2 linked regions of the Herpetosiphon gulosus genome follow. The protein of the gene in region 1 binds, or shares a complex with, the protein of each later gene. Links are inferred from orthologs where the notes say so. Each region holds a gene or a part of one and is shown on either strand. Other genes may lie near its edges.

The links.
Region 2: pnp (region 1) and rny share a complex: the UniProt entries of both Bacillus subtilis proteins name them as parts of the possible RNA degradosome complex. The link is inferred for Herpetosiphon gulosus from one-to-one orthologs.

Annotation. Positions count from the first base shown.
Region 1 is NZ_BAABRU010000018.1:46,973-63,180, forward strand. The notes cover bases 285-3,349. They hold pnp (polyribonucleotide nucleotidyltransferase), read left to right. Parts: upstream 285-682; coding sequence 683-3,016; downstream 3,017-3,349. Other genes in these bases: rpsO (30S ribosomal protein S15), read left to right, coding at 285-439; ABEB26_RS20890 (AAA family ATPase), read right to left, coding at 3,205-3,349. Also shown: more of rpsO, read left to right, coding at 167-284; more of ABEB26_RS20890, read right to left, coding at 3,350-4,014; xseA (exodeoxyribonuclease VII large subunit), read right to left, coding at 4,018-5,196; accB (acetyl-CoA carboxylase biotin carboxyl carrier protein), read right to left, coding at 5,411-5,878; efp (elongation factor P), read right to left, coding at 5,977-6,534; ABEB26_RS20910 (M24 family metallopeptidase), read right to left, coding at 6,568-7,653; ABEB26_RS20915 (class I SAM-dependent methyltransferase), read right to left, coding at 7,794-8,501; ABEB26_RS20920 (SDR family NAD(P)-dependent oxidoreductase), read right to left, coding at 8,691-9,530; ABEB26_RS20925 (hypothetical protein), read right to left, coding at 9,544-10,464; ABEB26_RS20930 (HAD family hydrolase), read right to left, coding at 10,475-11,149; ABEB26_RS20935 (hypothetical protein), read right to left, coding at 11,146-11,736; Asp-tRNA(Asn)/Glu-tRNA(Gln) amidotransferase subunit GatA, read left to right, coding at 12,075-13,529; ABEB26_RS20945 (hypothetical protein), read left to right, coding at 13,703-15,022; ABEB26_RS20950 (cobalamin B12-binding domain-containing protein), read left to right, coding at 15,138-15,551; methylmalonyl Co-A mutase-associated GTPase MeaB, read left to right, coding at 15,559-16,208. UniProt on the Bacillus subtilis protein: Involved in mRNA degradation. Catalyzes the phosphorolysis of single-stranded polyribonucleotides processively in the 3'- to 5'-direction. Necessary for competence development in Bacillus subtilis.
Region 2 is NZ_BAABRU010000002.1:241,396-257,416, forward strand. The notes cover bases 4,597-7,474. They hold rny (ribonuclease Y), read left to right. Parts: upstream 4,597-5,199; coding sequence 5,200-6,750; downstream 6,751-7,474. Other genes in these bases: ABEB26_RS03125 (stage V sporulation protein S), read left to right, coding at 6,917-7,267; ABEB26_RS03130 (hypothetical protein), read right to left, coding at 7,361-7,474. In the rest of the region: ABEB26_RS03090 (hypothetical protein), read right to left, coding at 1-69; ABEB26_RS03095 (alpha/beta hydrolase), read left to right, coding at 244-1,191; ABEB26_RS03100 (metallophosphoesterase family protein), read left to right, coding at 1,192-1,842; ABEB26_RS03105 (hypothetical protein), read left to right, coding at 2,181-2,924; ABEB26_RS03110 (hypothetical protein), read left to right, coding at 2,974-3,246; ABEB26_RS03115 (hypothetical protein), read left to right, coding at 3,248-4,366; more of ABEB26_RS03130, read right to left, coding at 7,475-7,657; ABEB26_RS03135 (protein kinase domain-containing protein), read left to right, coding at 7,846-9,501; ABEB26_RS03140 (LacI family DNA-binding transcriptional regulator), read left to right, coding at 9,620-10,633; ABEB26_RS03145 (PfkB family carbohydrate kinase), read left to right, coding at 10,645-11,595; ABEB26_RS03150 (ParA family protein), read left to right, coding at 11,755-12,528; ABEB26_RS03155 (ParB/RepB/Spo0J family partition protein), read left to right, coding at 12,525-13,493; ABEB26_RS03160 (glycosyltransferase family 4 protein), read left to right, coding at 13,501-14,619; ABEB26_RS03165 (CDP-alcohol phosphatidyltransferase family protein), read left to right, coding at 14,638-15,288; ABEB26_RS03175 (alpha/beta hydrolase), read left to right, coding at 15,537-16,021. UniProt on the Bacillus subtilis protein: Endoribonuclease that initiates mRNA decay. Initiates the decay of all SAM-dependent riboswitches, such as yitJ riboswitch. Involved in processing of the gapA operon mRNA, it cleaves between cggR and gapA.

The sequences.
Region 1 (16,208 bases):
ATTCTCATCCGTTTCTCATCCAAAATATTAAATCGGCTTGACATATCAATTTGCACAGAATCGATTTTGCTGGTATACTCGCAGCCAATGTGCCGCGAATGGCGTTGCACAGGGAAGGGTGGGAAAACCGGCATTCCCATGCCCAATTACTCTAAGGAGGCACACTGTGTCGCTGGAAAAAGATAAGTCAACCGTTATCAATAACTATAAACTGCACGAATCAGATACTGGCTCGGCAGACGTACAAATTGCCCTTTTGACCGACCGCATCAACCAATTGATCGAGCACTTGAAGTTGCACAAGCAAGACCACCACTCACGTCGTGGTTTGCTGAAGTTGGTTGGTCGTCGCCGTCGCTTGTTGGCCTACCTGAGCAAAAAAGATAATGCTCGGTTCCGCGCTGTCAGCGAACGCTTGGGTCTGCGGATCAAAGCCTAAATTGGGTAGAGTGCTTGCAAAGCATGCTAAAATATACGTCTGGGAGTACAATTGCTCCCAGACGTTTTTGTGTTGAGCCGAACATAGCCTCGCTGGCTCAATGATTGCAATACAAGAGGCGCACTGATGGTTTGTGGACGTTAGGAATTGGCGCGTGAACAGTGACAGGGAGTTGCTGTGCAGGCTCCAGTGCCTAACGCTCCACATTGTGAAGCACCCAAGTGGGGTGTTTGGAGGCACATTTTGAGTGAACAACAAGTTCATAGCGTAACTGTCGAGCTGGCGGGTCGCCCGTTGACAATTGAAGCAGGTCGGGTTGCGCAGTTGGCCAATGGAGCAGTTTTGGTACGGTATGGCGATACAGTTTTGCTCGCCGCTGTGACTGCTTCAACTGAACCACGCGATGGGATTGATTTCTTCCCACTGACGGTTGACTATGAAGAAAAGATGTACGCCGCAGGTAAAATCCCCGGTTCGTTCTTCAAACGTGAAGGCCGCCCAACCGAAACTGCCATTTTAACCTCGCGCTTGACCGATCGTCCATTGCGACCTTTGTTCCCCAAAGGTTATTACAATGACGTGCAGGTCTCGATCACCACACTTTCAACCGATCAAGTTAATGATCCGGGTCCGTTGGCAATTATTGGCGCTTCGGCAGCCTTGGTGATTTCGGATATTCCGTTTGCTGCGCCAGTTGGCGCGGTGCAAATGGGCCATATCGATGGCGTTTTTGCAATCAACCCAGTTATGGGCTTGATGGAAAATAGCCGCCTCGATTTGGTGGTTGCCGGTACTAGCGAAGCCGTGATGATGGTCGAAGCTAGCGCCTACGAATTGACCGAAGCTGAAATGCTCGAAGCGGTTAAGCGCGGCCACGAAGCCATGCAAGCAGTGATTCAAGCTCAACTTGAATTGGCCGAAAAATGTGGCAAGCCCAAAAAAGAATTTGTGGCTCCGGTCGTTGATACCAGCCTGCAAGACGAAATCAAAGCTTGGATGGGCAATCGCTTCTTGCAAGCCTTGAACAACAGCGACAAAGCTGCTCGTGAAGCTGCTACCGATAGCTTGCGCACCGAAGTGTTGGAGCAATTCAGCGCTGGCGTAGCCGAAGAAGAATTGGCTGCTCGGGTCAAGGCAGTAACGAAAAACTACGATGCCTTAGTCAAAAATGAAGTTCGTTCTTCGATTCTTGAGCAAGGGATTCGGGTCGATGGCCGTAAGGTCAACGAAATTCGCCCAATTGCGGTCGATGTTGGGGTCTTGCCGCGCGTTCACGGCTCGGGCTTGTTTACCCGTGGTCAAACCCAAGTGCTCACCGTGGCAACGCTTGGCTCGCCTGGTGACGAACAACGGCTCGACGATTTGGGCATCGAAACCACTCGTCACTACATGCACCACTACAACTTCCCAGCTTTCTCGACTGGCGAAGCGCGGCCTTCACGTGGCCCACGTCGCCGCGATATTGGGCATGGCAAATTGGCTGAACGGGCTTTGGTACCAGTCCTGCCTGAAAAAGATACATTCCCCTACACCATGCGCTTGGTCTCGGAAGTGTTGGCCTCGAATGGTTCATCATCGATGGCCTCGGTTTGTGGTTCATCGCTGGCCTTGATGGATGCTGGTGTGCCAATCAAAGCTCCGGTTGCTGGTGTGGCAATGGGCTTGATCACTGGCAAAGAAGCTGGTCAGTTCAGCGTTTTGACCGACATCCAAGGCTTGGAAGATGCTTTGGGCGATATGGATTTCAAGGTTGCTGGTACGACTGCTGGTATCACCGCGCTGCAAATGGATATCAAAACCACAGGTATCACGTATGAAATTATGCAGCAAGCGTTTGAGCAAGCTCGCCAAGGTCGCGTGTTCATTCTCGATAAGATGAACGAAATTATCAACACTGCGCGTAACGATATTTCACAATTTGCGCCACGAATTATCACCCTGCAAATCGACCCATCGAAGATTGGGGCATTGATTGGGCCTGGTGGTAAGACGATTCGCTCAATTATCGAGCAAACTGGCGCTCAGATTGACGTTGAGGATGATGGCCGCGTATTCGTGACCACGCCCGATGCTGATGGCGCACGTATGGCTCAATCGTTGATCGAAGGCTTGACCCGCGAAGCCAAAGTTGGCGAAATCTTTACTGGTAAAGTTGTGCGGATTATGCCGTATGGCGCGTTCGTCAATGTGTTGCCAGGCAAAGATGGCATGGTTCACGTTTCCGAGCTTGATGAAAAGCGCGTCGAAAACGTCGAAGATGTGGTCAAAATTGGCGATGAACTAACCGTGATGGTGATCGATGTTGAGCCAGGCACTGGTAAATTGAGCCTCTCACGCCGCGCAATTCTGACTGGCGAAACCGCTGAGCAACGCAAGAGCAGTAGTAGCAAAGGCGGCCCTCGCGGTGGCGGTGGTGGCGGCGACCGTGGCCCACGTCCAGGTGGCGATCGTGGCCCACGCCCCGACGGTGATCGCGGCCCACGCCCTGAAGGCGACCGCCCTCGTGAAGGCGGCGACCGTGGCCCACGCCCAGGTAACGGTGGCAGCGACCGCCGTGGTGGTGGCTTCCGCGGCTAATAGATTCTGATCCACGAAGGACACGAAGTTTTTGTAACCACGAAGGACACGAAGCGCACGAATGTTTGGTATATTGGAATCCTGAGGTTTTTAGAACTGACAGCAAACCAATAAATCGAACTTAGTAGAACTTCGTGTCCTTCGCGGTTAAAAACCGATCCCCAACAACCAATCCCCGACCTCACAATTCACAAATGGCGTAAAAAGCGTTCGGGATGATTGAGAAAATCGCGCAACAAGCTGACATGTTCAATCGCGTTATATTCAATTGGTTGCAAACCTGTAGGGCTAATCTGTAATAAGCGGGCTTTGGGGTAGGCCATAATAATTGGCGAGTGGGTCACAATCACAAATTGGCTTTGTTGCTGTTCAACTGCATCACGCATGAGCGCCAACAAACTCAATTGGCGAATTGGTGCTAGCGGAGCTTCAGGTTCGTCGAGCAAATATAAGCCATTGGGCACAAAACGTGATTGAAATAAGCGTAAAAAACTCTCGCCATGCGAGGCATGATCGAGCCCATCACCATAACGCTGGCGCAACTCGCCGAGTGTGCGCGAATGGGTTTGACGAGCTTGGGCACGCGCCAAGGGCGAAAGCGTGGTGTCAGCCTCGATCTCGCGTAAGCCAGCTTCAGCTTCAAGCCGCAATTGATTTACCCGCTGAGCATAGCCGAAAAAATCTTCAGCCCGCAAGAAAAAGCCGCGTCCAGTGCGTTTATGCCAACTGAGTTTGAGATATTTAGCCAAACGGTGGGCCGACGTTAGGCTTTGATCACGCTCTAAATCGTAGGTTCCGACGGCGATCGAGCGAGTGGCAACCGCCAAACCTTCTAGAAAAGTTGATTTGCCCGAGCCATTGTCGCCCACAATAATCGTCACAGGCGCATCAAAATCGAGGGTTTGACCAATCAAGGCTTGGATGGCCGGCACATTTAGGGGAAATTGCTCAGCATCGTGGGCATCGGGTGGTTTAATTTTCAAACTAGCGAGTAGCATGGCTCAATCTCGTAGCTCAGTGATTGTGGCTTGAAGCTGGCCTTGGTGCAATTGAATATTAATTGGATCGCCAACTGCTACGTGGCTGGTGTTAGTGAGGGTACGATCATTATGCAATACAACTGCATAGCCTCGCGCTAATGTTCGTTCGGGATTGAGTGCCACCAAACTGCGCTCGGCAACTTGAACTTTTAAGCGAGCCATTTCGAGCATGCGCTGGATCGCTCGCTGCAACTGTTGTTGTTGGGCGGTAACCTGCTCACGCGCTTGATGCAGCCGCATTTGAGGGTTGTGCCGTAAAAGCTGTTGTTGCTGTTGGCCTAATTCGCTGCGCAGCAATTGCAAACGCCCTTGAAACAAGCCATGCAACAGCCCAACGTGGCTGATCAATTCATCACGCAACGTTGCCAAATCGGGAGTGACCAATTCGGCGGCAGCTGAAGGCGTTGGCGCACGCAAATCGGCAACAAAATCAACAATTGTTGTATCGGTTTCGTGGCCAACTCCGGTGACGACTGGTACTGGCGAGGCAAAAATCGCCCGCGCTACAATCTCTTCGTTAAATGCCCAAAGATCTTCAATCGAGCCACCACCACGGGCCACGATAATCACATCTGGCTCAAAATCGAATAGCTCATACAAGGCCTCAACAATCGAAGGCGCGGCATCTTCGCCCTGCACAAGAGCAGGAGCGACAATCACTTCGGCCAAAGGAAAACGGCGGCGCAGCACATTCAACATATCCTGCAAGGCCGCCCCAGTGGGTGAGGTGACAATACCGATGCGTTGAGGAAATAGTGGTAATGGCCGTTTGCGTTCGGTTAAGCCCTCAGCTTCTAATTGGGCTTTGAGTCGTTCATATTGGGCTTGCAACAGGCCTTCGCCAGCAGGTGTAATAAAATCGATGTATAGTTGCAAGCGCCCATTATAGAGTTCAACTTTGCCATGACCTAAAATCGCCATGCCATCTTGGGGCAAGTAGCTCAAACGCAAGGCTGTAGAACGCCAAATCACCGCATCAATGCGGGCATCGGCTTCTTTGAGGGTCAAATACCAATGGCCTGATGAATGGCGTTTGCAGTTAGAAACCTCACCATAAACCCAAATATCACTCACCACTGGGTCGCTAGTGAGCACTGCATTAATATAGCCACATAATTCACTGACTGAAAGTTGTTCCATGGCTTGACCTGCTTATTGAGGATAGTAGCACAATTGTACGAGGATTTAACCAAAAAAACAATCGACAATTATTTAGCGGATTGAGTATGTTCCCTCACCCCCATGAAGATTGGAACTCCCCTCGCCCGCCGCAGTGGGAGAGGGGTTGGGGGTGAGGGCATGGAGATGATCCTTAAAACCAACCCTTGTAGGTCGGTTGATGAGGGAGCCAAACTTAATCAAGCGGCACGATTGAAATTAGCACTTGACCATATTCAACAGGCTGACTATTTTCAACGTGAATCGCGGCTACCCGCCCATGAATTTCGCTCTCGATTTCGTTCATCATCTTCATGGCTTCGACGATGCCAATCACATCGCCTGGATGAACCTCATCGCCAACTTTGACGTAGGCTGGGTCTTTGGGTGATGGCGAAGCATAGAAGGTTCCTACCATTGGCGATGTAATTGGTTGACCAATGGGAGCGGCAGGTGTTTCGGCAAGGTTGACAGCAACTGGCGCAGCCGCTACACCACTGGTTACAACCACGGGGGCCGCCACCGCATAGGGCGTGCGCTTGACATGAATTTTGGCATCGCCACGCTCAAGGCTTAGCTCAGTAATATCAGTTTGGGTGATTAACCGCAGCAACTCACGCACATCCTCGGTGAGTAAATTCTGTTCGGGTGTTTGCTCACTCATGGGCTAGCATCCTCAACTACACTGGAAAATGGCGACGGCGCAGGGATTCTTGCCCAGCGCCGTGATGATCAGCTTTAAACTAATGGGCCAAACCCCACTTAGATCCGAGTAATGTACTTACCGTTGGTGGTATCAACCCGAATCCGTTCGCCAACCGCGACGAATGAAGGCACTTGAACCACCAAGCCTGTATCGGTGGTTGCAGGCTTGCCGCCACCTGAAGCGGTATCGCCTTTGTAGTTTGGCTCGGTTTCAACCACGACCATCTCAACTGAAGGTGGCAACGAAATATCCAGCACTTCATCTTCGTAGGTCAAAACGTCGAAGGTTTCGTTTTCGCGAATGTACAACAACGCATCTTCGAGCAAATCCACGCTAACCGGGAATTGATCGTAGGTTTCGGTGTTCATCACATAGATGTAATTATCTTCGCGATAGAGATATTGCACGTTACGGGTTGACAAGCGGGCAACTTCGAAGCGTTCGCCAGCCATAAACGTTTTAACCGTTGTAGCACTGGTGCGGACATTGCGTAAGGTCAGGCGCAAGAATGCCGTGCCACGACCTTGCTTGACGTGGTTGGCTTCCATCACGCGGAACAATTCACCATCAATAATGAGGGTTAGACCTTTGCGTACTTCACCTGTTGAGACCATGATACAAGAACTCCCTTTGGGTTGTAATAAATTTTAGGCTTGCTCGATCACAATAATCGGGTCAAGTGGCGATTGTGTAAGAGTTTCAACGCCATTGGCGTTGAGCAAAACCAAGTTTTCGAGCCGCACGCCGCCCCAATCGGGCAGATAAATGCCTGGCTCAATGCTAAAAATTGAGCCAACTGGCAGCAGATCGTTATGCACACGACTGAGCCGTGGCTCTTCATGAATTTGTAGGCCAACCCCGTGGCCTGTGCCATGGCTGAAATATTCGCCATAGCCTGAGGCTTCGATCACATTGCGAGCCAAGGCATCGGCTTCTTTGCCAGTGGTGTTGGCGCTGATACCGTTGGTTGCATCGGCAAGGGCGTGGCGCACAATGCCATAAATTTCATCAAATTTGGCATCGGGCTGGCCTAAAACCAATGTGCGCGTCATATCGCCATGATAGCCAGCATAGAGCGCCCCAAAATCGACCACAATCGGCTGGCCTTGGCCCAGCGGGGCGTTGCCAGCGTGATAATGGGGCAAAGCGCTATTCAAGCCAGCACCCACAATAATCTCAAAGGCTAAACCATCGCCGCCATGCTCAACAATCGCCTTGTGCAATTCCCAGGCAACTTCGCGTTCGAGCATGCTTGGGCGCAACATCGGCTTGACTGCGGCTAAGGCTTGGTCGGTAATGTTAATTGCTTGGCGCAAGGCCGCAACTTCTTCACTGCTTTTGATCGCGCGGAGTTGCTCGGTCAATGCCCCAATGGCAACCAAGGTTACATCAGCAGGCAAGGCTTGGCGTAAGGCATTGTAATCGGCAACGCTGAGGGTTGCTGGCTCAAAGCCCAAGCGCGTGATCGGTGCAATATGGCGGCCAACACAGCTATACAAGCTTTCATCAAGCGTGCGGGTGATCGTTTCAAATTGGCTGGCCTCTTGGGCTGCTTGCACGGTATAACGGCCATCGCTGATTAATAATGCCCGTTGAGCATCAATAATCAACAAGCCTGCCGAGCCAGTAAACCCGCTCAAATAGCGTCGATTTTGGCTATTAGCGACCAACAATCCATCGATTTGGGCTGCTTCAAAAAGCATCCGCAACGCTGCGAGCCGTTCTTGAGACACCGCGCACCAGCCTTTCAGCACACTACAAGCCCGCTTGGGGTTGCCAACGGGCTTTGTGTAGTATATATGCCATCAAAGATGCTTGTCAAACGTTTTTATTGTAAAGCTGGTGTTCAGCCTATGCTTGTTTGATCCTCGGGCTATTTTACCCCGCCAAACGCAGCAAAGCAGCTATTTTTATGCAAAATATCGATCTTTTGGAAGCCAACGTTGCGCAAAATGTCAATTTGCCAGAGCAATGGGCGCGGCGAATCTTCGATTTCGATATACTCAAATACTTGGTCGCGGTAAGCCTCATCGCGGAAATCACTGAGATATTGGCCATAGCGTTGCCACATCAAGTTATGGACGGCCTCACTGGAATGTTCCACTAGATCGAAAATCCACAGCGAGCCGCCTGGCCGCAAGGCTGCATAACATTGGGCAAAGACCGCCTGCCATTCAGCATCGTCGCGTAGGTGGTGAAATACCGCCGCTGCCACAATAATATCAACCTGCTCATTGCCCAATTCAAGCTGGCGTACATCGCCTTGCAGTGCAGTAACCGTGCCTGTTGTGGCCGCCCCGACCCGTTGTTGCGCTCGCTCAAGCATTGGCAAACTCAAATCGATCAGGGTCACATCAAGGTTAGGTAATTCTTGCAAGATTCGTAGGCTATAGTTGCCAGCGCCGCAGCCAATATCCAACATATGACGAGCATTAGGAGTGGTGGCAGCGGCAGCTTGGGCAACTAAAGTCATTGCTAACGGGGCATCGACGGTCGCTGATTGACCAGTTTCCAAATTGGAAAAACGCTCAACATCAGCATCGAAGCGGGCACGAATCGTTTCAACGGTTGATTTGGTCATGGGAAATATCCTCAAACACAAACGAACTTCAATCGCGCTATTTTAGCAGGCTTGAGGAATTTTGTACTGATCAATATAGGATAAATTTAGTGCGCTTTTGGCTGGTTGAGTTTTTGGTGTTTCCAATCCCTGCCCCCCAACAACCGAACCCCGATCCCTCGCTGCGTGATTTCGCTGCTCAATCAATCCTTAATCGATGGTGGTCATTTTGATTGGTAATGCTGGGGCGGGCTTGCCGCGTACACGCCGAATTACTTCTTTGAGTGCTCCCAGCAGCAAACGTGGTGGCGAAAGCAGGCTGATTGTCAAGCCATTGCGGCCATCGGTGGCCTTCGATGCCAGCCAAACCGCTTTCTGGGCAGGCACACTGGGCGGATTGCCCCACATGCGCAAGATCGTGCTGAGCGCTTCAAGTTTGGCCTCGTAGCCCGCCATCACTTGCACGTCAGTCAGCATATCGGTGGTCATCAAGCCTGGGTTAAAGCCCAAAACTTCGATGGCTTGGTTGCGATGTTCTTTGGCGAGGGCCAAGGTAAAATTGCGTACCCAGCTTTTGCTAGCACCATAGGCGGTTTGAAACGGCACAGGCCCAGTATCGCCCCGCCCAAACAGATTGATCAATTTGCCATGACCTTGTTGTTGAAAATGTTTGAGCGCAGTAATTGAGCCGTGGTATGTGCCAAAAATATTCGTGTCGATCACGCGCCGATAATCGCGAGGATGAATTGCCACAGTCGCACCATAAGGCCCAGCCACGCCAGCATTGTTGATCCAGACATCAAGTTTGCCAAACTGGGCGATGGTTTGATCGCGTAGCGCTTCGATTGCTGCCAAATCGCCAACATCGCAGGTTGTCGCCAGCACATGGCTCGATTGGCGTTTGAGTTGAGCCAGGGCTTGTTCAAGACTGGCCTGATCGCGGCCAGCAATCACAACTTTGGCTCCTTGGCGCAACATTGCTTCGGCCATTGCCAAGCCCAAGCCACGGCTACCACCAGTAATGACAATCACTTTATCTAAAAGTTTCATTGGGCACTCCTAACTACTTGCGCTTGAATGTTAATTCTTCTTGCAAAGCACCGTTGACAAAACGCTGTAACCGCATGTCTCCATCCGAATTCTTAGGATATAAACGCCACTCTTCTGGCTCAACATTTACAATCAACATGTTGGTTTCGATTTGCGGAGTAGCCGAAAATTCTTTGTTAATTTGGGTTGCTGGGCACGCTGTAGTTAAACCCACAAATGCTTTATTGCGCGGAAGACCTTCAAAACGAATGTTAAGCATTTGAATTTCTGAGATCGAATTCTCGTTTTGCCAACATCCTGCAAACCAACCAAAACTTGTAGGAATATTTGGTCCTGTTGGTTGGCTAGTCGTCTTGGTTAGCTTGATTTCCAATCGGTTATTAGCATCGTTAATGTTATATGCAGCCTTAATTGAATTATAGGTATCGGCCTTAATTTCAATGATGATTGAATTTTTATCTTTTGAGATACTTACTGTAGCATTCCCATTAGTATCTGTGTTAATTATTGTAGTATTATCAATAACAACTGTTGCATTATTAATTGGCGTATTAGTTTCTTGATCAATCACAATAATTATGATATCGCGTTTTTGATCAAACGGTAATATATTGAAATACATCAATATTTGACAAATTGCTGCTACAGTGGCAAGAATGGCAAATAGGAAAAGTATTTTCTTGTTTTCTTGTAATCGTTCAATTAAAGAAGATTTTTTTGAAGTAGTTTTAGCGTTTTTTGGTTCATCGTTATTAGCAGGTAACGTTGAGGGGGTAGAGTTATTTAATTGATTCTTTTCGGCTGCCTTGATTTGTTGCTCTAGTTTTTCGCGCTGTTGGAGCAAGGCTGGCGCTGAATGCTTATCGCCACCATCTTGAGTAATTTGCTTTTGAATCTCATCAAGTTTTTGCTTCAATTGATCGATTGTTGGCATAACTTCAACCTCAGGTAGTTATAAATTGAAGCAGCGCTTCATAATGGGTCAGATCTTCCAACAGCAAATCGGGCTGGTGCTCAGCAAGTTGTTCGAGGCTGAAGCGACCAGTTGCCACGGCGACCGAGCATGCTCCAGCAATTTTGGCGCAAGCAATATCAAACGGCGTATCACCAATTACCACCACATCATCAAACGTGCCATGCCAACCAGCAGCTTGTGCTCGTTGCAATGCCACGGGCACTAAATCGTTGCGAATATGGCTATCCGAGCCGAACGCACCCCATTCCCAACGAAAATGGCGACTGAGATCGACGGCATCGAGTTTGATCTTGGCGGTGCGTTGCATATTGCCAGTCAGCAGCGAGTGAATTGTATGCGCTTGTAAGTGGCTCAAGGCTGCATGAACCCCATGTAAAATTGTGGTTTCATGTTGTAGATATTCAAAACGGGCCTGCAATTCACCTTCGTAAACCACATAAAATTGCTCAAGCCGTTCGAGAATCGCCACCTCATCCCAAGTATGCAAGGTCTCGCGAACGATCAAGCCATCGGTTTTGCCAGCAGTCGAGCTAAGCGGCAGATCAACCTCGTATACACGCTGAAACGCAGCCTTGAAAGCTTCAAGACTGCGCCCATGTGACCGAATCAGGGTTCCATCAATATCCCAGAGCAGCAATTTCATTGTTCGGTTGGTTCCCCATTGACAAGGTCGGCCAGCGGCTGCACCAATTCGCCAAGGCTGCGGAATTGTGGCCCCAGCTCGGTATCTTTAAGTGGAATATTGACTGGCACGGTTAAACTGACGGGCACTGAGGCTTGCAGCGGAATCGTCAGGCTCAGATAGACTGGCAATTCCAAACCTTCGGGCAAATTCAAGGCCACACTGGCTTTGAGATAACCCACGCCAGGCAGGGTAATATCGGCGGGCACTTGCAACGGCACGGCTTGGGTTATCCGCACATTGGTATTTTGGCTAACTGGCACTTGCAAGGTAATCGGCAATTGCTCGTTCAACGGTACGCTAGCTTTAATCGTGGCATTGCTCAGGCCATCAATCGTATCAGTTAATTTGGCAATAGTTGGTTTGAGTGGCGCTAGGCCGGTTTTATAGCCAAATAGCGCAATTGCTAAAACGCCTAAACCAATAATCAGCACAATATTGAGGATAAAGGAGGTCATGATCATAAACTTGTACGAGCGATCGATATCAACTCGTTCAACAGCAGTTGTTTTGGTCGAATCGGTGGATTTGCGGTTGCGATTGGCCACGTCAACCTCCTTGCAGTGCCTCGAAGGGGAAAATTCATCAGCAGTATACCACAGCCGATCGTTGCTTGTTAGAGCCATTCTGTCATAAATATTGTGATCACCACCCCTCCGCCCCGCCTCAAGGCGGGGAACGCAGGGTGTTTTCATCCCCCTGCACCCCCTAATAGTTGTTACGTGGACTGTCTCTGTGCTTTCTTATACCCTAAAGTGAGATATTCTTCTGAGTATTTAGCTGTAAATTGATCATCTAATAGCCAAATAATGCCTTTTGATCCTGAAACGATGCGCTATGCTACAATGCGCGTTGGTAAACAAGCAAGCCCATGCGTGAGGATGTGATTATGGCCCTCCATGAATTGACAATTGCCGAGGCCCGCGCCCAATTGGATCGCGGTGAGATTACCTCGGTGCAACTGACCGAGGCTCTGCTGGAACGCATCGCCGCGTTAGAGCCAACCCTGCATTCGTTTTTAACTCAAACGCCCGATTTGGCTTTGCAACAAGCGCAAGCTGCCGACGAGCGCATCAAGGCTGGCAACGCCACAAGCTTAACTGGCATTCCGTTGGGCATTAAAGATGTGATTGTCACCAAAGATGTGCGTACCACCTGCGGCTCGAAAGTGTTGGAGAATTGGGTTCCACCCTACGATGCCACCGTCGTGAGCAAACTCAACGAGGCTGGCACGGTAACTCTCGGCAAGCTCAATATGGATGAGTTTGCTATGGGTTCGTCCAACGAAAATAGTGCTTTTGGTGGTACACGCAACCCATGGGATACCGAACGTGTGCCTGGTGGCTCATCGGGTGGTTCGGCGGCGGCGGTTGCTGCTGGTCAAGCTTTTGGCACGTTAGGCACTGATACTGGTGGCTCAATTCGCCAGCCTGCCGCTTTGTGTGGGATTGTCGGTTTGAAGCCAACCTATGGGCGGGTTTCGCGCTATGGTTTAGTGGCCTTTGCCTCATCACTCGATCAATGTGGGCCATTCGCTCGCACAGTTGAAGACGTGGCACTGCTGCTCGAAACCATCTCAGGCCATGATCCCAAAGATTCGACCAGCGCCAATTTGCCAGTGCCCGATTATCGCGCTAGCTTAACTGGCGACATTCGCGGCCTCAAAGTTGGCGTGCCCAGTGAATATTTCGTTGATGGCATGGAGCCTGGGGTTGAAAAAGCGGTACGCACGGCGATTGAGCAGATTAAGGATTTGGGTGCTGAAATCGTTGAGGTTTCGCTGCCCCACACCAAATATGCCTTGCCAGTGTATTACATCATTGCTCCAGCCGAATGTAGCACCAACTTGGCTCGCTTCGATGGCGTGCGCTATGGCGTGCGCTTGGAAGGCAATGGGCTGTTCGATGAAATTGAATCGACCCGCGGCCAATTGTTTGGCTCGGAGGTGCGCCGCCGGATTATGCTTGGAACGTATGCGCTCTCATCGGGCTATTACGATGCCTACTATCGCCGTGCCCAACAAGTGCGTACCTTGATTCGCCGCGACTTCCAAGAGGTTTGGAGTAAAGTCGATTTATTGGCAGCGCCAACCTCGCCCAGCGTGGCCTTCAAAATTGGCGAAAAAGCTGATGATCCAGTGGCGATGTATCTTTCGGATGTGTGTACCTTGCCAATTAACTTGGCTGGTGTGCCTGGCTTGGTCGTGCCATGTGGCTTTAGCGACAATTTGCCAACCGGCCTGCAATTGATTGGCAAGCCGTTCGATGAAGCAACCTTGCTGCGCGTCGGCCATGCCTACGAGCAACATAACAGCTGGTACAAACAACATCCAAGTTTGTAGCCAAACGTTTCGTAACCACGAAGAATGCGAAGACCACTAAGTAATGATCCTTCGTGCTCTTCGTGTCCTTCGTGGTTAAATTTCATCCCTCATCCCTCTCCCTAAGCTATTGCAATCTCTGAGCGCCACGGCTACCATTGAACTACGGAAGCATCTAGTAGGGAGCCAACGGCATGACCAGTTATAGCATCACTGGGCGGGTGGTTCGGACGATTGATCTTGCGCCGCTTGCCAACATTAGCGTGCGGTTTATCTCACAAGCAGGCTATCTGAGCAATGTGGCCAATCGCAGCCTCTTGCCAGCAGGCCAAGTCGATTGGACGCGCTCGCTGACAGGGTTTAGCGGCACACGCTGGGAATGTTGGGAGCAGCAGATCAATGGCAAAGTAGCAATTGCTTGGGGCGATTTTCGCGATGGTGCCTTGATCTACAACCCACATTTGAGCGACGATGGACGGGTGTTTCATAGCGACAAAACCTATTTGATGCCCGAAGTTTCGCCCGCCCAAGAAGTCAGTTGGACCCGCCAAATCACTGGGTTTGCTGGCTCGCGCTGGGATTGCTGGGTGCAATATATCGATAAGCGCGTGCCAATTACTTGGGAATTATTTCGTGATAATGCTTTGATTCATAACCCCCAATTGGCTGCTGATGGCCGTTTATTCCAAACCGCCAAAACCTATCTGATTCCCGATGTTGCGCCTGTGGCCCGTGCTGCCTGCGAAGTCAAAACCGATGCCCAAGGCAATTATCGCTTTGACAATATTGGCGCTGGTGCGGTTGGCTTGCTCGAAGTCAATGTGGCTGGTTATACCCCGGTTCGCGTACCAGTGATTGTCAACAATACGATTAATCAGCCGATCAATGTACGCGGTGGTGGTAGCGGTGTGCGCTCGGCTCACCCTAGCTATAATGCTTTACATCCCAAAGTGCGGGCGATTATCGATCAAGCCTTGTTTATGCTGGGCGATGAAAAAACAGTTTATGATGCGCTGCCCACTAATTTGCAACAAATGTGTTATGGATCACAATTCGCCAGCAATCCCAATCATCAATACTATAAAGATATTGTTTGCGCCGATTTGGTGAGCATTTGTTTGGCGGCAGCAGGCTTTAACGTGAATTGGAACAGCGGGGCCAACCCACATATGGCTCAGCATTATGCGCCTGGCCCAGCCACCCTCCAAGAAATTAGCGATGCCAACGATTGGCAACCAGGCGATGTGCTGGTGTTTGGCAATAATGGCGCTGCGCGGGCTGGCCATGTTACCTTGTACGTTGGCCCGTTCCAAGGCACTGATCGTTCAGGCACAAATTATGCGCTGAGTGCCAATTTCGATGTGATTGAAGCCAGCATGAACTTTGATCTTGCCAATGGTCAGCGTTGGGGCTTGGGCAATATCGCCACCACCCGCCAGCAATGTTTGCAAGGCAAGCGTGGCTATCAATGGGTCAAGCGGGTGCGTTTGAAAGAAGTCGCAGCATTAATTTAAATTGCTAGGCACTCAAATGAAGTGACGATCTGCAACCGATTGCTGATTCGCAGGTGAGCTAAACTGCGCTACAATGGGGCATATCGTCATTTCTCAATGTGGAGGAAAGACCCTCATGGAACGACCAATTCGGGTGTTAGTGGCCAAACCAGGGCTTGATGGCCACGACCGTGGCGCAAAAGTGATCGCCCGTGCCTTGCGTGATGCAGGCATGGAAGTTATTTATACAGGGTTGCAACAAACCCCCCAAATGATCGTTGAAGCCGCCTTGCAAGAAGATGTTGATTGCATTGGCTTGTCGATTCTCTCAGGTGCGCATATGACCTTGCTGCCCAAAATCACCACGATGCTGCGCGAAAACGATGGCGCGGATATTTTGGTCGTGGCTGGCGGCATTATCTCCGATGAAGATGCAGCAATCTTGCGCAAGGATCATGGGATTGCGGGAATTTTCGGGCCTGGCTCTTCGACCCATGCAATTATCGATTTTATTCGTGAGCATGTTGAGCGTAGCTCGGTAGAAGGGTAGGTTGGGCGTGGAACTTGTAGCAAAGGCTCGTGCTGGCAATCGCCGCGCACTGGCCCGCTTGATAACCTTGGTTGAAGCTGGCGATGCCCAAGCCCAAACGGCTTTGGCGGCGCTCTACCCCTACACTGGCCATGCCCATATCGTCGGGGTAACTGGTGCACCTGGCACTGGCAAATCGACATTGGTCACCCAAATGGCTTTGCATTGGCGTAGTCTTGGGCGCACGGTCGCCGTGTTGGCAGTTGACCCAACTTCACCATTTAGCGGTGGCGCAATTTTAGGCGATCGGATTCGCATGCAAGCCTTGGGCGGCGATAGCGGCTGTTACATTCGTTCGATGGCGAGTCGTGGCAGCCTTGGTGGTTTATCACGGGCTACTGGCGATGCCGTCAAAGTGCTCGATGCAGCAGGTTTTGACATCGTGATTGTTGAAACTGTGGGAGCTGGTCAGGCCGAGGTTGAAATTGCCCGCGAAGCCCATACCGTGGTGGTCGTCGAAGTACCGGGCATGGGCGATGATATTCAGGCAATCAAGGCGGGCATTTTGGAAATTGCCGATGTGTTTGTGGTCAATAAAGCTGATCGCGAGGGCGTTGAGCGCACGGTTCGCCAATTGCAGATGATGTTGCATCTTGGCAGCGGCGAACATCGCGATGG
Region 2 (16,021 bases), on another replicon or contig:
TAACACCAGCCCGATAATTACCCCGATCAGCGCCGGGTGAGGGCTATTGACTCGCTGCGAAAACATCATCAACCTCCAGCACAATCGTAACGAGTATTGTACCGCGCTTTTAGCCAAACATAATCATCCAGGTAATACCCCAATCATAGGACAAAAATCCATGTTTTCGTTCAGGGCGATTAACGCTACAATACGAGCATCGCTCCCCCGCGTAGTGATTTTGGCAAAAGGAGTTCCACGGCGATGAGCTTCGAAACATACGACGACCTCTTTGAAGTGGTATCTGAGCAATACACAGCTCAAAAATATCGCGAAACGCTCGATTTACTTGATGCAGAGGGAGCGAAATTTCCCGAACACGCATCGATGATTGCCTATCTGCGCTCATGTATGGCCGCGCGGATTGGCTTGCCCGAACATGCGATTCAAATTCTAAGCGAGGCAGTTGCCCGTGGTTTTTGGTATGGAGCCGAAACGATCCGTCAAACGCCTTCGTGGATTAGCTTGCAAGGTGATCCTGAATTCGAGCGCTTGGCAGCGGTTTGTTTTCAGCGCCAACTGGAAGCGGTCAAAGATCCCAAGATGTATATTTTGGGGCCAGATGAGCTAGGCCCGTATCCGCTATTTTTTGCGCTCCACGGCAATGGCGATAACAGTATGCACACCTTGTATGGCTGGAACAATCTGATCGATATTGATTGGATTTTGGCTGCACCTCAATCGGCTCAGGCTGAATCATCTGATGGCTACGTGTGGAACAATCAATCGGCGGCCTTGCGTCAGTTGGTGCAGCAATTCACCGATGTTGGCAACGAATACCAAGTTGATCCCGAACGGATTATTTTGGCAGGTTTTTCGATGGGCGGCGAAACTGCCTTGCGCCTAGCCTTGATTGGGCCAATCGAAGCACGTGGCTTTGTATTGCTTGGCCCAGGCGGCCCGACAATCGACGACCCTGAGGAATGGTTGCCGGAAATTCGCGAAGCCAAAGGCCGCAATTTGCGGGGTTATATTTTGGTTGGCGAACATGATCGCACGATTCCCCACGACCAAATCAAACGCATGGTCAAACTATTAAATGATAATGGAATTCCCTGTGAGCTTGAAATTATTCCTGGTTTGCGTCATGCCTACCCCAGCAATACCTTGGAATATTTGCAACGAGCCTTTAATTTTATTGGGGTTGCCTAGATGCGTTTAGGGTTGTTAGCCGATATTCATGGTGATGGTGTCGGCTTTCAACAGGCCTTAGCTTGGTTTGCCAGCCAAGCGATTGAGCAAATACTTTGTGCTGGCGATGTAGTTGATCGTGGGCCAGATGCCGACGCGATTGTCCAAGTATTGATCAATCGTTCGATTGCTTGTATCAAGGGCAACCACGAATTCACCTTGTTACGCGAGCATAGCCGTTGGAGCCAAAGCAACCAGCGCGAACGCCTCGCCAGTCGGGGCCGAATTGTCACCCAAGCCACTTTAGATTATATCGCGGCGCTGCCAACCAGCCACCGTTTACAAATAGAGAATCGCTGTCTAGTGCTAGCCCATGGTGCACCATGGAGCGATGTCGTGGATATGTTGCCAGAAAGCCGGAGCAGCAAATGGCAACGACTTGTGCGCGAGCATCCCAACGATCAAATTATTGTGCTTGGGCATACTCACCGACCAATGCATGTACGTTGCGGCCATCTGACTGTGCTCAATCCAGGCTCGGTTTATGGCGTAACCATCCGCGATAGCCATAGCTGTGCCATCTACGATACTGCCAGCGATAGCCTGACCCTCTACGATTTACGCAGCCAACAAACCCGCATCTGCCCTGTGATTGAGATTGAATTGAGCTAAATAAGAGTTATAAATCGAAACCACGAAGAGCACGAAGCATGATTAAGATAAGCGTGCAATCCACATGTTAAGTTCATCAAGCAACCATTGCCCACCACAGATTACGCTTGAGTGGGCAGCTTGGCGAATCCCGACAAACCAAAAAAACTAAGGTAGTATCACTTCATTAGGTAAAGTTAATTTCGTTAACTTAGGTCGATAGCTCGATTCTATGGCAGATGAGTCAAATAGCGATGTCCAGAATACAATTAAGGTTTGGCGTAATTTTTTGCATAAAAATGATCTTACTTGATTAAATTGAAATTCAAAACTGATACTGAAACCAGAGGAGAAGCACGATGTATCTTGAGCATTACCCTAACCGAGAAACCACCATCGAACTCCCATCACTTGCGCTACTTACGGCTCCCGACGATCAGCGCTCGATTGTTGGCATGGGCACAGTCTTGTGCAAGCTTGATGGCGGCCAAGCAATCATCGGTGTGATCGCGTTTGACCAACTCTATTTAATTGTTGATAAAAAAGTTGTGCCCTTCATACCCGCCTTGTCCATTCGCCACGAATCGGGCACATTTATGGGCAATCTGAGCATCAACGCTGGCGCAACCAACCTCATCAAAACGCGCTATTGGAAAGCCCGCCCAGCGATTGTAGCCGCCCTCGATCCGGTTTACGATCAGATTGATGATACTGAACAGAACTTTTGCAGCTACCTAGCCTCATGCTATGAAGATCCAAGTTGGCGAAAATGGGTCTATGAGCGCTATCAGCCAGCCAAAGAACCCATGGCGACCACGCTTAATGAGGCCTTAGAATATTTATTGAGCCGCCTATCGCCGCATACTCCACCAGTCTTTTTTGCCGAAATTATCGACCAACTCTGTTGGCTCGTCGATGAGCAGCGCGTAAGTCTGCATCAGATCATGCGCGACTGGCTCCATTCCGATGAGAAGGAGAAGGTAAAAATTGCCCTCACAACCACCGAGGCGTTCTTCCTTGGATCAAATGCCGCCGATCGCGCGACCGTTGCCCGAATTATTGAGCGCTGGCCCGACCTCGCACTACTGTGCAAAACCGTTTAGCCGTTGTCGGGACACAATAAGATGAATCGATAACCAGATGAGAAATAGCATGGATCTTGCGGGTATCAACGTTGAGGAGCTTAATGGATTAGCTGCCCTCAAGCTAGAAGTCGCACTTGATATACCGCCTACTGAGTTTGCGCGACGCGCAAGCACGACTATTAGCGCCCAACAGGCAGCAGGGATACTAGATAGTATGGGACTCGGTGTTCCTGCTATACCGGAAGGCGGATTAAGCCAGGCATTACAACAAGAAGTACATCTCCTCAAACTTGAACAAATAGAGACATGTGTTCAAGAAGCAATGAAACGAGGGAAATAACATGAACAATGGAGCCTTTCACATACTCCCTGTTGAGCAGCGTAGTCCAAACGAGTGGTATGTCGGAGGACGAGCACTCACGGATATTTGTATCGGGGATATGCTCGAAATTCGTCGTCCCTACATCCCATCCATGGGTGATGAGGGCACGTTCGTGGTGACCGCGATTACCGCGTATAACGTGAGCATGCCCAAACTCAGTCATGGGGTGACAGGAATGTTAACCCTTCACTATGACCAAGGTGCGCTCCTCAACAAGGACATGAAGCTCGTGCACATCACCACCGGGTCACCGCCGAACCCAGCGCAGTATCGGATCAGCCTAGACCCCAAGGTGACGATTCGGGTTGAGGGCGACGTACGAGAGGACGTTCTCGCGTTCAAGCAATCGCTGGAAGCCCACGACGAGGATCTCCTATTTCAGCCGATCGCGACGGTTCGCGATCGGTTCGTGCTCCACGGTGCGGTGTTCCCCCGCGCCACGCCATCGAACGTTGAATACTTTAGCTATGTTCTACGGCGCTTTAATGAGACGGTGGATACGCTGTTGAGCTTATCCTTTGTCCAGCACCTCGTGAAACGCGGGAACGACACCACCATCCAGGAAGATCACACCGACAACGCCCATGATTTGTTCAATGCGACCGCTCCAAGTCTAGGCTCCGAAGCAACCGCTGCGTTTGTACTGACCATGCGGTGCTTCATCGACGATAGCGAAGAATGTTCGCTGGAAAATCTCGCCCACCACTACACCAGTGCAACGATTGGCACCGAGCATGCCTACCTCTATCTTGCGAATCGAGACTTATTCGCTATTGCATTGAATGGAGTTACGGAGCTGGTTGATCGGTATCCGGTCGTCGATACCGATGGGAACGTGATCGGCAGGATCGACAAGCCGCTCACCCAGCGGCAGGTGTTTGATCTGTGTCTCTACGGGGGGTTCTCGCACGCCAAGCGAACCAAAACGCAGCAGTTTGACGCGCTCGTTAGCGACCCCGTGACGCGGGCTATGCTTTGGCAGAGCTTTGTTCATATACTGGGTGAGTATTGCGGTCTTTTGACGGCGCAGAGCTATGTTAACAAAGCGATGCTCTTGGAGTTGGAAAAGCCTATGTGATTTGAGGGTTGGTGAGGGATGGGAAGCATTCCCTCGAAAATAAGCACTCTGAAGCGCATGAAAAAGTGGGGAGCAGCAGCCTCAAGGGTTGGCTGCTCCCGCTATAAATTGCTGGGTGTTTTGTGCCCTCACCCCCGACCCCTCTCCCGCTGCGGCGGGCGAGGGGCGTTTCATCGTTTATGATCGGATGCTTCCCCTCGCGTGCGGGAGAGGAGCGACGTTTCCGCCCGTATGACCGATCGATGGCGATGCTTCCCCTCGCGTGCGGGAGAGGAGGTTAGGGGGTGAGGGCATCAACAACGCCGACTAATCCATCCTGCCTTGCTAAAAAACTACCCCCAAGCTTAGCCTTGATTAAAACTTTGTAACAATCGCCCTAAAAACTGCCAAAACTCCCAACAAATGTGCCGTTTACTAGTGAGCAATCTAGGCTTTGAATGAATCATTCATGGCCTGAATTGGCGTTTTAGCGAGGATTTTACCTGATAAATGTTGATAATTGTTAGGAAATATTTTCACAAAAAAGCTATGTTCAATTAAGCATAATGATCATAAGACTCCCCGCAATTGCAGCAAGTTTAGAGAAAAATGCGCCTAAATGGAGAGAATCTAGAGAAACTTGGAGAAAATATCCCCCGTAAATCATCCCACATAAAGGGGATATAAAACTGCTCATGGTGTAGGATCAGAGGGATAACACCAAGGGAGGAATCTGTATCACGTATCAGCTTGACACTACCTAGCAAAACGTCTATGATACGGCAGGAAACGGAATTCTTAGCAATCCCTTAACACAGCTTATCATCGTGCCATTTCGTCGGTGAACCTTAACAATTGAGCCAGGAGGAAACCCTGTGGACTTTATCCTTCCAGCTCTGGCTTTACTCATTGGCCTAGCTGCAGGCGCAGGCGGTGCCTATGTTTGGTTAACGAAAAAATCTGGTGTAGCACTGGCCCAAGCTGAAGCAGCAGCACAACTACAATTAGAACAAGCCAAGACTGAGTACAAACAATTGCAATTAAAAGCCCGCGAAGAACAACAACAGCTGCGGGAAGTTGGTGAAAACGAACTCCGCGAAGCTCGCAATCGCTTGCAAAAACAAGAAGAGCGGGTCAATCGCAAAGAAGAAACTCTCGAACGTAAGCTCGACCAAACCGAAAAGCGCGATCGCCAGTTAGGCCAGCGCGAGCGAGCGGTCGAAAACTTACACAGCGAAGCCGAACGCCTACGCGCAGCCCAACAAGCTGAGCTAGAGCGGGTCGCAGGTCTCACTAACGAACAAGCACGTGAAATTATTCTCTCTCGTGTTGAACAAGAAACCCGTGCCGAGGCTGCTCGCCGCATCCACGAAATCGAAGCGGCAGCAAAGCTCGATGGCGATCGGATTGCACGCAAAATCGTTGGGTTGGCGATCCAACGCTGTGCATCAGATTATGTCGCCGAAATTACTGTAAGCACGGTACAACTGCCCAGCGAGGAACTCAAGGGTCGGATTATCGGGCGCGAAGGGCGCAATATTCGCGCATTCGAGCAAATTACTGGTGTCGATATTATTGTCGATGATACGCCCGAAGCGGTCACACTCTCTTGCCACGACCCAGTACGTCGTGAAGTAGCCCGCTTAACCCTGAACCGATTGTTGAAAGATGGTCGGATTCACCCCGCCCGCATTGAGGAAGTCGCTGATAAAACCCGCCAAGACCTTGAGCAAATAATCCGCGAAGAAGGCGAACGCGTGGCCTACGAAGCCAACGTCCAAGGCCTTCATCCAGATCTCTTGAAGATTCTGGGGCGGTTGAAATATCGTACTAGCTACGGCCAAAATGTCTTGCAGCATTCGTTAGAATGTGCCTTTTTGGCAGGAGCGATGGCAGCAGAATTGGGTGCCAATGTGCAGGTTGCCAAGACCGCAGCGCTGCTCCATGATATTGGGAAAGCCATTGACCACGATGTACAAGGGCCGCACGCGTTAATCGGGGCTGATATTGCCCGACGGCTTGGCCGCAACGCGGCGGTAGTTCATGCAATTGCTGCCCATCATAACGATGAGGAACCTCAAACTGTTGAGGCTTTTCTTGTTCAAGCCGCCGATGCTATCTCTGGTGGTCGCCCAGGCGCTCGCCGCGAGACCATCGACTTGTATATTAAGCGGCTCGAAGCTCTTGAACATGTCGCCACATCGTTTCCTGGTGTTCAACGGGCATTCGCAATTCAAGCCGGTCGGGAAGTCCGGGTTATGGTGCAACCCGATGCGCTTGACGATCTGGAAAGTATTCATTTGGCTCGCGAAGTGGCCAAAAAGATCGAGAGTACCCTGCAATATCCAGGTCAAATCAAAGTTACCGTCATCCGCGAAACCCGTGCGGTTGATTATGCACGGTAAGCATAGGGCGAGGCTCTGTGTGTGAGGGAGAGGGCAAAGATGGTTTTTGTACCATCGTGGGCATGCGGCTTGGCAAGTCCGTGTTCATCGCCCTCCCCCCTCAAACCGAGAAGGCGCGATGCGTGCATGACAGCAATCTCTACCGTTCCTTTTCAAGGAGGCAGCAATGGCGTATCAACTAGATCGCTTTAGCAACGACGACCAACGGACCACTTCAGCCGATGCGCCCAGCAATGCTGGCGCAGTGCACAACGATGCCGAAGTATTAAAGGTCTCTACCCGTTCACGCCCATCGGCTGTTGCCGGGGCCATTGCCGGAGTTATTCGCGAGGCGGGCCATGCCGAAGTTCAATCGATCGGCGCTGGCGCAACCAATCAGGCGATTAAAGCCGTAGCAATCGCTCGCTCATATCTGCAAGAAGAAGGAATCGATATTGTATGTGTGCCTTCGTTTATTGATGTTGCCATCGATGAAGAGGAACGCACTGCGATTCGCTTATTAATTAAAAAAGGCTAAAGCAGGTTGAGGCGGTTGCAGCCTAGGCAATTGCTGTTGGCACTAGCAAGCAAGGCGATTTAGCATCAGCTAGATCGCCTTGTTTGTTTTAGCTCACATCTGAAACCCACCAGGGTTTTGAATTTTGTTGGTGAACCAGTAGCGAAAATCAGCAACATGACGGCTAAGCTTGGCACTCAATTCTTGCCATTCGTTGCTCTGCATAAACGAGCGGAGTTCAATTTCTTCATCCGAGGTTATCCCAAGGATCATTTCGGGAGCCTCAGGCGTACCACCCAACGAAAGCCAGGCATCGCTGATCGCGCCATGCTTCATCAGAGCAGGAACAAACTCACTCGTGACATACTCAAGATGAGCTTGCTCGCGGCCTTCTGCTATATTCCAACTCATCAGTAGTTTTATCATAGTTCTATTGTAGCAGAATTCACACCCAGCGACAGCATTTGGCCTAGCTGCAAGCAGCCATGTGGCGCGGGGTCGTGGGTTGCGAAATAGCCCTGATTATCCATTGCATTGACCCGTATGGTTGGTGTAGGCTAGGGCTATTGGTTCTCTTGGCTTAGCGATAGGGTGGCACTATGACGATCAACTGTTATGCATGTCAAACCGTTGTGACAGCAACGGATGTTCGTTGTTCGCAATGTCATCAGCCTCTGCTGCTGCGCAATCGCTACCGCGTCAAAGGTTTGCTCGGTCAAGGTGGGTTTGGGGTGGTCTATGAGGCTTTCGATGTTGATTTAGCTCGTCATTATGCGATTAAATTGATCACTGCCAACTCGCCAGCTATGCGCGAACAGGTCAACGTCGAAGCTCAAATTCTGGCTCAGCATGCCCGCCAACTGCCATTTATTCCCGAAATTTACGATATTTGGAGCGATGGCAATGTGATCGCGTTGGTGATGGAGTTTATTAGCGGCACAACGGTTGGGGCATTAATCGAAACCCACGAGCGCATTGCGCCCAATATTGTCGAACATTTTCTAACAATTATGCTGGGCCAGCTAGCCCAATTGCATGCGCTCAATATTATTCATCGTGATATTAAGCCAGAGAATATCAAGCGTACCGCTGATGAACGTTTGGTGCTGCTCGATTTTGGCATCGCCAAGCGCAGCCAAAGCACTGAAACTGCCGCCAAAGCTTTTTCGCTGTTTTATGCCTCGCCTGAGCAAACCCGTGGTCGAGCAACCGATGCCCGCTCCGATTTGTATAGCCTTGGGGCAACCGCCTACCACATGCTGACTGGCCATGCGCCAGTTCCAGCTGAATCGCGGATTTCGGGCCATGTACGGCTGCGCCGTCCCAGCGAATTGGCCGATAATGTGCCAGCAGGGTTGGATACGCTCATCTTACAATTGTTGGAGCCAGATCCAAATAAACGCCCCGATTCGGCTAAAGCTGCTTTGCAATTGCTCAAACAACCAAGCAAAGCCACGGCTAGCACCAACGAAAACAATACTGTACGCGGGCCGCGCGTGGTTTCGAGTGCCGGCCAAGCCACAATTGCGCTCAATGGGGCCAAACTGCCGGAAGTAGCCCAAGTCAAAATCAAGCCACGCTGGTATGCCATGGGGATTGTTAGCTTGCTAATTATTGCAGGCCTGATTGGTTGGCAAGTGCTTATGACGATGCAATCAGCTGGGGCAGTCGAAGCAACGCCGACATCACCAATGATTGGAATTATTAATTTACCATCAAGCACGCCCACCGCTACCAGCATTCCTGCTACAAGTGAGCCAACCGCTGAGCCAACCCTCGAATTACCAACCGCCGTGATTCAGCCCAGCCCTGAGCCAACTCAGGTGCCACCAACGATTGAGCCAATGCCTGAGCCAACCCCGCTTGCTCCAGAAATTAGCCAGTTGGCCGATTTGATCAACCAGTTTCGCAGCCAAAATGGAGTTGCAGCACTGACCTTGCAACCGCAAGTGCTGGCCGTGGCTCAAGCCCACAGCAGCGACATGGCTAACAACAACTATTTCAGCAATTCCAACCAAGCAGGCCAAACAATTGGCGATTTGCTGCGCCAAGCCAACTATATTGCCAGCTTCTGGAATGTGCATATCAGTGCGGGCCATAGCAATCCCCAAGCTGCTTTCAACGCATTGATCAATGATCCAGCTTTGCAAGCCGAGTTGCTTAACCCCAATATTACTGAGTTTGGCATTGGTCATGCCCAAAATGCTCAAGCCACCTACGGCCACTATTGGACAGTTGTCTACAGCCAACCCTAAGCTATCGCCCTTTTGCATGGCCTATGGTATGATTTTTCGCACACGCTTGACAAGCTGGCTACACTCAGGATAAGATGCTCTGGAAGCGTTTCCATGGCTCATTGGAGAGTACAAACCCATGGCATATACAATTAAAGATGTGGCGAAACGGGCGGGAGTTGGCATTGCAACCGTTTCGCGGGTGCTCAACGAATCGCCCAACGTGCTACCAGAAACCCGTGCCAGAGTTTTGGCAGTCATTGACGAGCTTGGCTATCGGCCAAATCATGCTGCTCGTCAACTGGTAACCGCCAAAACCAATGCGATTGCGATTATTCTGCCCTTCCTTACGCGGCCATTTTTTATTGAAGTGCTGCGGGGCATCGAGGCAGTTGTGGCCAATTCTGAATATCAGTTGATTATTTTTAATGTTGATTCGCCGGAACAACGCACACGCTACTTTAATACTCTGCCATTTTTGGGGCGTACCGATGGGCTGTTGATTGTTTCGCTACCTTTGGCTCCACCTGAAATCAAACGCCTACAAGCTGCCAACTTACCAGCCGTGATGATCGACACTCAAGCTGCTAACTTGCCCTCGGTGGTGGTCGATAATGTGGGTGGAGCTTTCAAAGCCGTCGAACATCTGATCAGTCAAGGCCATCAGCGGATTGGTTTTGTTTCGGGGCAGTTGGAGCCAGATTTGGGTTTTACCGTCAACCGCGATCGGCGGCGTGGCTATGAAGCGGCCCTTACCGCGCATCATCTGCCCTTGCAGCCTGAATATCTGCGGGCGGGCTTTGATCGGCGTGATTGGGGCCATCAGGCGGCGCTTGAATTGCTGGCCTTGCCCGAGCCGCCAAGCGCCATTTTTGCTGCCAACGACGATTTAGCCTTTGGCGTGATCGATGCTTTGCGCGAACGCGGCTTGAAGGTGGGCGAAGATATTGCCGTGGTTGGCTATGATGATCTCGAAATGGCCCAGTTGGTGGGCTTAACCACAATTCATCAGCCAATGGAGCAAATGGGCCGTAAAGGAGCCGAGGTTTTGCTGGCCGCGCTGAATGAAGGCACGCGCCGCCCAACCCTCTACACTTTGCCCGTCGATCTGATCGAACGCACCAGCAGCAGCAGCAAACTCAGCCAAGCATAACGGGAGTTGCCATGACACAGGCTTTATGTCTCGGTGAATTATTGGTGGATTTTGTGCCAACCGAAGCTGGTTTAGGGGTTGCCAATACGCCGCTCTGGCAACGCGCTGCTGGTGGTGCGCCTGCCAACGTTGCGGTTGGCTTAGCACGTTTGGGCATTGCCAGTGGCTTTTTGGGCATGGTCGGGGCCGATCCTTTTGGCGATTTTTTGGCCGATACCTTGGCTCAGCACAATGTCAACATCCAAGGCCTACGCCGCACTGAGCAAGCTCGCACCGCCTTGGCATTTGTGGCGTTGCAAGCCGATGGTGAACGTGATTTTATGTTTTATCGCCATCCTAGTGCTGATATGTTGTTCGCGCCAAGCGATCTTGACCCACGCCAATTTGCCAAGCTTGAGCTTTTGCATTTTGGCTCGATCAGCGCCAGCAACGATTTGGGCTATCAAACCACCTTACGCGCAATTGAACTAGCCCATGCCAATGGCGCGGTGCTCTCGTTTGACCCCAATTTGCGGGCAGCGCTTTGGCCCTCGCTGGAAGCAGCGCGACGAGTGATGCTTAAGCTCTTGCCATTGGCCCAAATCGTCAAACTCAGTCGTGAGGAAGCCGAATTCCTGACGGCGCTGGCTGATCCACTGGCCGCCGCTCAAAGCTTATGGCATAAACGCAGCCAAGTGATTGTCGTGACCGATGGCAGCGCAGGCTGTTGGTATCAAACTGCTGCTGGCTCGGGCCATGTAGCCGCGCCCAAAGTGCAGGCAATTGATGCAACCGGCGCTGGCGATAGCTTTGTAGCCTGTTTATTAGCTCAATTAATTCAGCAACCTAGCCTATCCGATGCTCAAACTGAATTTGAGCGAGCCTTACATCGTGCCTGTATTGCCGGAGCCTTGGCAACTCTTGTACGTGGAGCAATTCCAGGCTTGCCCACCGCTCAGCAAATTGAGCAATTTCAGCAATAATAGGCTTTGCTAAGCCAAATCGTAGCGCCAGCAACTCCCAATTGATTGCTGGTTTGGAATTAACCCCAATTTCCCCCAAAATACTCTAGTGATAGACAAGACCAAACAGCGATGGTATGGTACAATTCGGCGCGAGATAGTATGTTGTGAAATAAGTGTATGGCACCACGAATTATTGCAGTAGCAAATCAAAAAGGCGGCGTTGGCAAAACCACCTCGACCGTAAATATCGCTGCGGAGCTTGTTGCCCGTGGCCAACGGGTGTTGGTGATTGATCTTGATCCGCAGGGTAATGCCACCACCAGTTTGGGCATTAACAAAAAAGCACTCAAAGCCACGGTGTATGATGTGCTTTTAGGCAATGCACCGACTGAAATTGTGTTAACCGCAACTGGCCGTGAGCAATTGCAACTGCTGCCAGCAACTGTTGAGCTAGCTGGGGCCGAAGTTGAGTTAGTTGATGAGCATCGGCGGGAGCACCGTCTGCGTGATGCTTTGGCTCCAGTTGCTACATCCTTCGATACGATTATGATCGATTGCCCACCATCGTTGGGCTTGCTAACCATAAACGCCTTATGTGCCGCTCATGGGGTCATTATCCCATTGCAATGTGAATATTTGGCCTTGGAAGGCTTGGCTCAACTCAAAAATACGATCGATCTGGTGCGCACATCGCTCAACCCCGCGTTGACTATTTTAGGGGTGGTGATGACGATGTACGATGGCCGCACCAATTTGGCGCAGCAGGTCGTCTCCGAGGTGCGCCAATATTTTCCGCAACGAATTTTCAATACCTTAGTTCCCCGCTCGATTCGCCTGAGTGAAGCCCCCAGCCATGGCCAAACGATTCGCGAGTATGATCCAACTAGCAAGGGCGCGATGGCCTATGCCATGCTGGTCGATGAACTAAGTCGCAGGCTGGAGGCGGCATGAACCCCAAAAAACGTGGTTTGGGCCAAGGCTTAGGAGCGCTGATTCGCCCTGATCCCACAACGTCAACACCAATGGTTGGCGCATTGCATAGCGTGCCAATCGAATCAATCGAGGCGAATCCACATCAGCCGCGCCAAATTTTCACTGCCGAAGCGCTCGAAGAATTGAGCGCTTCGATTGCGACCCATGGAATTTTGCAACCCTTGGTGGTGACTCGTACCGCGACTGGCTATGAGTTGATCGCTGGCGAACGCCGCTGGCGAGCAGCTCAACAAGCTGGATTAAGCGAAGTTCCAGTGATCATCAAAGAGGTTACGCCCCAAGAGCGGCTTGAATTGGCCTTGGTTGAAAATATCCAGCGAGCCGATTTGAATCCATTGGAAGAAGCTCAAGCCTATCAATTGTTGCGCGATGAGTTTGGCCTCACCCAGCAAGCAATTGCCGAACGAGTTGGCAAAAGCCGACCTGCGGTTGCTAACGCATTGCGTTTGCTCACAATGCCCTCAGCCTTACAACAAGCAGTGATGGAGCAGCAACTCACGGCGGGGCATCTCAAGCAGTTGATCACGATTGACGATGAGCGCATCCAAATTTTGGCGATGGAGCAAATTCTTGAGTTTCGGCTTTCGGTGCGCGAGGCCGAAAAAATGGCCCAGTTGATTAAGCACGAAAGCCAAACCCCAGCTCAAGCCAGAATCGCAATTCAGCAACGCGGCGCGGCTCCACGGGCATCGCGGCGCAATGGTGCACCAACGCCAGCAGCCCCAACTCGCAACATCATTCCAGTTGAGCCAGTAGTACCCAACGTTGACGATACGGCGGCGGTCGATCAACTGACCCGTCAACTTGGCACCAAAGTTGAAGTTAAACGCCAAGGCAATGGCGGCTATGTCCGCATCGATTTCTACTCCGACGAGCAACTGATTGCCTTGATTGAATCATTGCTCAATGGAGAAACCTTGTGAGGAGCCTATGGCCAGCGATTCATTGCATATTGCCCTCGTATGGCCATACGATGCGGCCTACGCTGGCGGGGTAACCGAGCATGTCAATCAACTAACCCACTATTTCCGGGCCTGGGGCCATCGGGTGACCTTAATTGCGCCCTATTCCAAGGGCACTCCACCTGATCCCGATTTTATTCCGCTAGGTCATGTTACACCTGTTGCGGTCAATGGCTCGGTTGCGCGAGTTAGCCTTTCGTTAACTCTTGGGCCTAAAATTCGTCAAATTTTTCAAAAGCATCATTTTGACATTGCGCATATTCACGAGCCATTTTCGCCAACCCTGCCAACGACTTTTCTGAGCCGCTCCAGCGTGCCAAATGTTGGAACCTTCCACGCGGCGGGCACACGCTCGATTGGCTATACCTCAATTTTGGCCTTATTGCGACGCTTGGAACCAAAATTGCATGGACGAATTGCGGTTTCGGCAGCAGCTCAAGAATTTGCCCATCGCTATTTTCCCGCAGAGTATACAATTATCCCGAATGGGGTTGATATAGCGACCTACAGCACCCAGCAACCAAGCTTTGGCCTGAACAACGCCAGCCCAAGTGTCTTGTTTGTGGGCCGTTTCAACGAAGAACGCAAAGGCTTTCGCTATTTGCTCGAAGCGATGAGCTATGTGCAACGAACCCGGCCTGATACACGTTTAATTGTTGCAGGTAGTGGCGACCCAACTCCATTTCTTGCCGCCATTCGTCAATGGCAAATTCGCCATGTGGAATGGTTGGGCTATGTGAGCAAGGCCCAGTTAGCTGCCCTTTACCAACAAACGACCCTCTTTTGCGCACCCTCAACTGGTGGCGAGAGCTTTGGCATCGTCTTGCTTGAGGCCATGGCCGCTGGGGCAGCAGTGGTAGCTGCTGATAACCCTGGCTATCGCGATGTGTTGGATCATCGGGTGCAAGGGTTGCTGGTGCCAGCCCGCAATGCCCAAGCTTTGGCGGTTGCGATCTTGCAACTGATCGAAGATCAATCATTACGGGCTGCAATGGCAGAAGCGGGTACAATTAAGGCGCAACTCTATGCCTGGGATCGAGTTGCTCAACGTGTGTTTGCCTTCTACCGTGGCATTCTCTCTGGTTAGGATGTTCAAGGAGGCTCTATGTACAGCACCGGCATCAAACGCTGGGCACGTCAATTAATGGAAAACTTTGTCGCTCCAGTGCTTAGTCGGCTCGGAATTACGCCCAATATGGTTACGCTGATCGGCGTTTTGTTGACTGCTGGAGTTGCGGCTGTGCTGGCAAATGGCAGTTTACAGGTCGGCGGCGTTTTGTTGATTCTGTCCAGTATTTTTGATCTGTTTGATGGGGCACTCGCTCGCGCCACCAATCAGAGTAGCCGCTTTGGTGCGTTCTTCGATTCAATTATGGATCGCTATAGTGAGGCGGTCGTCTTCTTTGGCCTGTTGATCTTTATTCATACCAAAATGGTGGGATCAACCACTTTAGCCCTGACTTTAGTCTACTGTTCGATCATTGGTTCGATTATGGTTAGCTATGCACGTGCTCGGGCTGAAGGCCTCAGTATTCCCTGTGAAACTGGCTGGCTCGGTCGGCCAGAACGGATCACAATTTTGTGCACCTGCTTGATTCTGAATTGGTTGATGGCTGGGCTATGGATTTTGGCGATTTTTACCAATATCACTGCCATCCAACGGATCTATCACGTTTGGCGTACCGAACAAATTGCCAACCCGCAACCTAAACCGGTTAAATCCAACCGTTGGAATATCAGCCGTAAGCAGCCCTAAATTTCTAAAAAACAAAAACCGTGATGAGCAATGCTCGTCACGGTTTTTTTGGCGACTCCGGCGCGACTCGAACGCGCGACCTTTTGCTCCGGAGGCAAACGCTCTATCCACTGAGCTACGGAGTCGAATCTACCGCTGTGTAGGATACGGCTAAGCTGGCGACTTGTCAAGTTATGCTAGTAATTTGGATCATATTCTAGTGCTAAAATGCTTATTAATTAACCGATCTATTCAGCAGGTAAGCTTCGATGACAACTGCTCCAACTCGTGCTCAACATATCAAAAAAGCCCAGCGTTTTGCCAATGCTCAGCGTTTGGTCAGCACAATTCAACGATTTTTGTATCGTTTTAAACGCTCGGTTGGCCGCCAAGAGCTATCCATTCCAACCGAATTTGGCAAAGTTCGGGTGCTTGGCTATGGCTTAGAAAATCCCAATCCAACCCCAATTTTGTTTGATTTGCATGGTGGTGGCTTTATTTTGGGCAGTGCCGATATGGACGAAGCCATCAATTTGCAATTTAAACAGCAAGTTGGCTGCAAAATTATCAGCATCGATTATGCCAAAGCGCCCAAATTCCCCTATCCCACAGCAGTTAATCAAGTATATGCGGTGGTCAAACATTTTTATGAAAACGCTGAGCGCTACGCAATCGATCGCAAGCTGATGGCGATTGGTGGGCATAGCGCTGGCGGGAATTTAAGCGCTGTAACCTGCCTCAAAGCTAAGCACGA